DNA from 2 places in the Actinoallomurus sp. NPDC052274 genome. Region 1 is predicted to be linked to the other one. Evidence: predicted binding sites of a transcription regulator. Region 1 holds the regulator's gene; the other holds the start of a gene.
What was found. The regulator LexA, encoded in region 1, represses DNA repair genes until DNA is damaged. The targets are predictions, from matches to a motif close to TCGAACANNTGTTCGA.
Positions count from the first base shown of each region.

Region 1 (3,409 bases):
GCGAGGTCCCGGTCCCGGACGACCAGCTGCCCGTGCGCCTGCCGGACGACCTGCGCGGCGCCGACCTGGCCCCGAAGGGCGTGTCGCCGCTGGCGGCCGCCGCCGACTGGGTGAACGTCCCGTGCCCCAAGTGCGGCGCTCCGGCCAAGCGCGACACCGACACGATGGACACCTTCGTCGACTCCTCCTGGTACTTCCTGCGGTACTGCTCGCCGGGGTACGAGGACGGCCCGTTCGACGCCGAGAAGGTGCGCCGGTGGATGCCGGCCGACCAGTACACCGGTGGTGTCGAGCACGCCATCCTGCACCTGCTGTACGCGCGGTTCTTCACCAAGGTGCTGTACGACATGGGCCTGGTCGACTTCACCGAGCCCTTCAAACGGCTGGTCAACCAGGGTCAGGTCATCCTGAACGGCTCCGCGATGTCCAAGACGACCGGCAACCTGGTCGACCTGGGCGAGCAGATCGCCGCGTACGGCGTCGACGCCGTACGGCTGACGATGCTGTTCTCCGGTCCGCCGGAGGACGACATCGACTGGGCGGACGTGTCGCCGTCGGGGTCGGTGAAGTTCCTGGCGCGGGTCTTCCGCGTGGCCGCCGAGGTGACGTCCGCGCCGGGCGCCGACCCGGCGACCGGCGACGTCGAGCTGCGCAAGGTGACGCATCGGACGATCGACGAGGTCACCCGGCTGGTCGAGGCGCACCGCTACAACGTGGCGATCGCCCGGATGATGGAGCTGACCTCCGCGGCGCGCAAGGCCATCGACACGGGGGCGGGCGCCGGCGACCCGGCGGTCCGGGAGGCCGCCGAGACCCTGGCGGTCATGCTGTCGCTGGTCGCGCCGTACACCGCCGAGGAGATGTGGGAGCGGCTGGGCCGTACGGCTCCGGTGGTCAAGGCCGGCTGGCCGGCGGCCGAGCCCGCGCTGCTGGTGCAGGAGTCGGTGACCTGCGTGGTCCAGGTGGCGGGCAAGGTCCGCGACCGCCTGGAGGTGTCCCCGGACATCGCCGAGGGCGACCTGGAGCGCCTGGCGCTGGAGTCGGAGAAGGTCAGGGCGGCCCTGGGCGACCGGGGCGTCCGCAAGGTCGTCGTGCGCGCTCCGAAGATCGTGAACATCGTGCCCGCCTGATCGGCGCCGGTGCGTGTCCGCCAGGGATTCGTCGGACACGCACTAGCCCCGGTTCGGTGCCGTGGCACCGAACCGGGGCTGATCACGTATTCCGCGGGACCGTCACCGTGCGCCCCGGAACGGCCGCGTCGCCGCCGGGGATCCCGGGCGGGATCACATCTTCCGCAGGACCGCCACCACGCGCCCGAGAATGGTCGCGTCGTCGCCGGGAATCGGGTCGTACGCCGGGTTGTGCGGCATCAGCCAGACCTTGTCGTCGCGGCGCTTGAGCGTCTTGACGGTGGCCTCTCCGTCGATCATCGCCGCCACGATGTCGCCGTTCTCCGCGACGGGCTGCTGACGCACGACGACCCAGTCGCCGTCGGCGATGGCCGCCTCGATCATCGAGTCACCGGTGACGTTGAGCAGGAAGTGGGTGCCTTCGCCGACGAGCTGCCGCGGCAGCGCGAAGACGTCCTCCACGGCCTCCTCGGCGAGGATGGGGCCACCCGCCGCGATGCGCCCGACGAGTGGGACGTAGGCGGGCGCCGGCCGCGTGGGAGCCTCCTGGCCGTTGGCGACCTCGTACGACTCGCCGTCGGCCTCGGCGGCGATGGCCGGGGATCCTGGCATGCGGACGACGACCGCGCGCGGCCGGTTGGGGTCGCGCAGCAGGAAACCCTTGCGCTGCAGGGTCCGGAGCTGGTGGGACACGCTGGAGGTACTGGTCAGGCCGACGGCCTCGCCGATCTCCCGCATCGACGGCGGATAACCGCGCCGCTGCACCGAGTCCCTGATCACTTCCAGCACCTTGCGCTGCCGGACGGTCAGGCCGCTCTCGTCGCCCGGGCCGTCGGGCATTTCCCGAACCTTGCTCATGGTGTCTCCGATGGCTGTCTTCCCGGTGACGCGTCGCCGCCGGTATTTCGGTCCCGTAGTGGGACGTTATCGCTTCTGCGGGAAATGATCAAACAGGTGTTCGAAAAATGTCGAATTTTGCGGTCCGGGGTATGTCGCGTTTGGTTCGCACATACGTTCGAGGGTAATTCCCGGACCGGGTTCGGGGAAGGAGGGCGCCATTGGCGGCGACGCCTTGCCGCCTCGTCGTGATCGGCGCTCTCGCGCGGCCGGCGCGAAGGGGGTGCCCGCCGACGCGGCGCCGGTGCGCCCGTGGCAGTCTTGGGGGGGCGCGACGCCCGCGCCCGCGCGGCCGCCGGCCGGGATGTGATCGACCTCACCGTGACGGGCGTCGGCTGCGTTTCCGCAGGTGATCCAGGATGTACGAGGTCGAAGCGGCCGATCGTCGCCCCCGGGGGAAGGCCCGACACGCCGACGAGGGCGGCGGATCGCCATGTGAGCGGCGTCTTCTCGCCGGGTGCCCCACGCGGGTTGCGATGCACTCGGCCGGGCTCTACGGTTGGACCCCAACATCTAGTAGTTACATGGATGTAGTTCACCATAGGTTGTGGTTACGAGGTGAGGTTCGCGCAGTTCGCGCGTGACCCGCTGTCAGGGGGAGGAGTCCGGAGCCATGCACTGCCCGTTCTGCCGACACACCGACAGCAGGGTCATCGACAGCCGCACGGCCGACGACGGGGCCGCCATCCGGCGCCGGCGTTCGTGCCCCGAGTGCGGCCGCCGCTTCACCACCCAGGAGACGGTGCTCATGATGGTCGCCAAGCGCAGTGGCGTGACCGAGCCGTTCTCCCGGGACAAGATCATCGCCGGAGTGCGCCGGGCGTGTCAGGGCCGTCCCGTCAACGAGGACGCCCTGGCCATGCTCGGCCAGCGGGTCGAGGAGGCGATCCGGGCGACCGGGAACGCCGAGATTCCCTCGCACCAGATCGGGCTGGCGATCCTCGGCCCGCTCCGTGAACTCGACGAGGTCGCGTACCTGCGATTCGCCTCCGTCTACCGGGGGTTCGAGACGCTCGACGACTTCGCCAAGGAAATCGAATCGCTGCGCGTGGCGTCCGGCGGCGACGCCCGTTCCTAGGGCGGCGCCCGGACCGCGGGCTGTACGGGTAATCCTGGAGGTGGGCCTGGTGTGCCCGAGAAGGGGGATGTCATGACGGAGACGGTGAGCGGCTCAGCCCGACGGGGCAAGGCGGGTCGCAGGGGCCTGAAGATGGAGCGCGTCTTCACGCGGCCGGGCGTCCACCCGTACGACGACGTCCGGTGGGAGCGCCGGGACGTCGTCATGACCAACTGGCGCGACGGGTCGGTGAACTTCGAGCAGAAGGGCGTCGAGTTCCCCGACACCTGGTCCGTAAACGCGGTCAACATCGTCACCTCGAAGT
Region 1 covers NZ_JBFAUT010000028.1:21,384-24,792, reverse strand. Annotated here, with positions in the region: gene leuS (leucine--tRNA ligase) at 1-1,130, shown strand, start outside; gene lexA (transcriptional repressor LexA) at 1,284-1,988, opposite strand; gene nrdR (transcriptional regulator NrdR) at 2,641-3,105, shown strand; gene AB0K82_RS23600 (vitamin B12-dependent ribonucleotide reductase) at 3,178-3,409, shown strand, end outside.

Region 2 (3,409 bases), on a different contig from region 1:
CTCGTCCAGGACGTACAGCACGCCGACCAGACCCGAGCCGATCTGCGTGGCCAGGCGGATGCGCTGCGCCTCACCGCCGGCCAGGGTGGCCGACGCGCGGTCGAGGCTGAGGTAGTCGAGGCCGACGTCGAGGAGGAAGCCGAGCCGGGCGTTGATCTCCTTGAGCACCGCCTCGGCGATGTGCTTCTCCCGCTCGCTCAGCTCCATGTTGAGCAGGAACTTCGCGCACTCCCCGATCGGCATGGCGGCGACGTCGGCGATCGACCGGTCGTTGACCGTGACGGCCAGCACGACGGGCTTGAGCCGCTTCCCCTCGCACGACGGGCAGGGGATCTCCCGCATGTACCCCTCGAACCGCTCCCGGCTGGAGTCGCTCTCCGCCTCCGAGTGCCGCCGCTGGACGTAGGGGATCACGCCCTCGTACGTCGTGTAGTACGACCGCTGCCGGCCGTACCGGTTGCGGTAGCTCACGTGCACCTGGGTGTCGTGACCCTGCAGGATCGCCTTGCGGGCCTTGGCGGGGAGCCGCTCCCAGGCCGTGTCCAGGTCGAAGCCCATCGCGTCGCCGAGCGCGCCGAGCAGCCGCAGGAAGTAGTCGCTGATGTGGCCGTTCGACCAGGGGGAGATCGCGCCCTCGCCGAGGGTCTTCTCCGGGTCGGGGACGAGCAGCTCCGGGTCGACCTCCATGCGGGTGCCCAGGCCGGTGCAGTCGGGACAGGCGCCGTACGGGGAGTTGAACGAGAACGACCGCGGCTCGAGCTCGTCGAACGACAGGTCGTCGTACGGGCAGTAGAGGTGCTCGGAGAACATCCGCTCGCGCTGCTCGTCGTCCTCGGGGAGGTCGACGAAGTCGAGGATGACCGTGCCCCCGGAGAGGCCGAGCGCCGTCTCGATCGAGTCGGCGAGCCGGCGGCGGGCGCTCTCCTTGACGCTCAGCCGGTCGACGACGACCTCGATGTCGTGCTTCTCGTACTTCTTCAGCTTCGGCGCCTCGTCGAGGCGAACGAGCCGGCCGTCGACGCGGGCGCGGGAGAAGCCCTTGGTCTGCATCTCGCGGAACAGCTCGAGGTATTCGCCCTTGCGGCCGCGGATCACCGGGGCGAGCACCTGGAACCGGGCGCCCTCGTCGAACTCCATGACCCGGTCGACGATCTGCTGCGGGGTCTGCTTGGAGATCGTGCGGCCGCAGACCGGGCAGTGCGGGTGGCCGATGCGGGCCCAGAGCAGCCGGAGGTAGTCGTAGACCTCGGTGATGGTGCCGACCGTGGAGCGCGGGTTCTTCGAGGTCGACTTCTGGTCGATCGACACGGCCGGGGACAGGCCCTCGATGAAGTCGACGTCGGGCTTGTCCATCTGGCCGAGGAACTGACGCGCGTACGCCGAGAGGGACTCGACGTAGCGGCGCTGGCCCTCCGCGAAGATCGTGTCGAACGCGAGGCTCGACTTACCGGAGCCGGACATGCCGGTGAACACGATCAGCGCGTCGCGCGGAAGATCGAGTGAGACGTCTTTGAGGTTGTGTTCACGCGCTCCGCGCACGATGAGACGGTCAGCCACGGCGTATCGCTATCCCCTAGAGCCTGGTGGAGGCAGTCAGCTTCAGGCTAACGAGCGGACAGGCCGGTTTTCTTCCGAAAGCCCTCGCACGGCGGTCCCTCGTCGCACCGAAACCGTACACGTGTTCGAAGAGAGATCGCCACCGAAACGCCTGAGGCCCCTGTGGTTTTACTCGGACCGGCGGCTTTACCCGGACCGGCGGCTTTACCCGGACCGGCGGCTTTACCCGGACCGGCGGCTTTACTCGTGCCCGTCGTCGAGGGCGTGCTCGAGGTAGCGCGCGGCCGACCGCCGTACGGCGGCGGCGCCGTCGGCGGCGACGACCCGCCCCCACCAGCCGCCGTACACGCGCTCGAACGCGAACGGCTCCATCCGGCGCAGCGCGCGGCGGATGATCCGAGGGCGCTCGGGGATCAGATTGGGGTAGCTGTACATGAAACTCACGTACCGGCGGTCGGGAACGACGGTGAAGATGTCGCCGGTGAGCAGCGCTCCCCCGCCGTCCTCGCCGTCGCGCCAGTGCAGCACCTGGCCGCCCGCGAAGTGCACGCCCGCGTTGACCAGCGTCAGCCCGTCGCCGATCTCCCGGGTCTCGCCCTCCCAGAAGACGATCGAGTCGTCCGGCCGGGCCACCCAGTCCCGGTCGGCGGCATGGATATAGACGGGCGCGTCGAACGCGTGCGCCCATTCGATCATCGAGCCGTAGAAATGCGGGTGGCTGATCGCGATGGCGTCGACGCCGCCGAGCGCGGCGACCTGTGAGAGAAGGTCCTCGTCGAGATAGGTGATCATGTCCCAGAGGACGTTGCCCGACGGCGTCCGCACGAGCAGGGCGCGCTGACCGATCGAGGTCGGCGGCTCGGCGCCGATCCCGACGATGCCGGGCCCCTCCTCGGCGACCCTGCCGCGGTGCCCGGCGGCGCGGAGCTCGGCGAGGGTCGTCCACCGCTGGCCGTCCCACCCGACGTACTGCCGCTCGTCCTCGCAGATCGGGCAGTCCGGTCGGGGAGCGGCGTACTGCACCCCGCAGGTGCGACAGATCGGCAGGTCGTCCTCCATGATCGGGATCCTACTTCCGGGCGCACCCGCAGGCCGTCTTCCGGGTCCGCCGAGCGCGCGGCGCGTGGTGGGAGTGAAAGGATGGCAGGCAGGTGCGGTGCGCCCGAGCGCCGATGGGAGGAGAGTGCGTGTCCTACACAGGCAACGTCGAGGTCGGTGGCCCGCCCGACGTACGCGAGCTGCCCGGTCTGACCGTCACCAAGCTGGCGGTCGGGCCCTTCGACAACAACGCCTACCTCCTGCGCTGCACGGCCACCGGTGAACAGGTACTGATCGACGCCGCCAGCGAGCCGGAGCGCCTGCTCGAGCTCCTCGGTGACGCCCCGCTCTCCCGGGTCGTCACCACCCATCGGCACCAGGACCACTGGGGCGCGCTCGGCGCGGTCGTCGACGCGACCCACCCGTCGGTCGTGGCCCACCCCGACGACGCCGAGGCCCTGCCGTTGCCGGTGACCGAGCCGGTCCGGCACGGAGAGACCGTCCGGGTCGGGCAGCACACCCTGTCCGTGATCCACCTGCGCGGGCACACGCCCGGATCGATCGCGCTGCTGTACGACGACGGCGACACGCCGCATCTGTTCACCGGCGACAGCCTGTTCCCCGGCGGGCCGGGGAACACCTGGGGAGACGCGACGCTCTTCAACCGCCTCATGGACGATCTGGAGAAGCGCGTGTTCGGCGCGCTCCCGGACGAGACGTGGGTCTACCCCGGCCACGGCAAGGACACCACCCTCGGCCGCGAACGCCCGCACCTCCCGGAGTGGCGCGCGCGGGGATGGTGATCCCGATCACA
Region 2 covers NZ_JBFAUT010000034.1:16,446-19,854, reverse strand. Annotated here, with positions in the region: gene uvrA (excinuclease ABC subunit UvrA) at 1-1,557, opposite strand, end outside; gene AB0K82_RS26375 (MBL fold metallo-hydrolase) at 1,798-2,616, opposite strand; gene AB0K82_RS26370 (MBL fold metallo-hydrolase) at 2,745-3,398, shown strand.
Region 2: the regulator LexA is predicted to act here: its motif matches at 1,671-1,686, upstream of uvrA (excinuclease ABC subunit UvrA).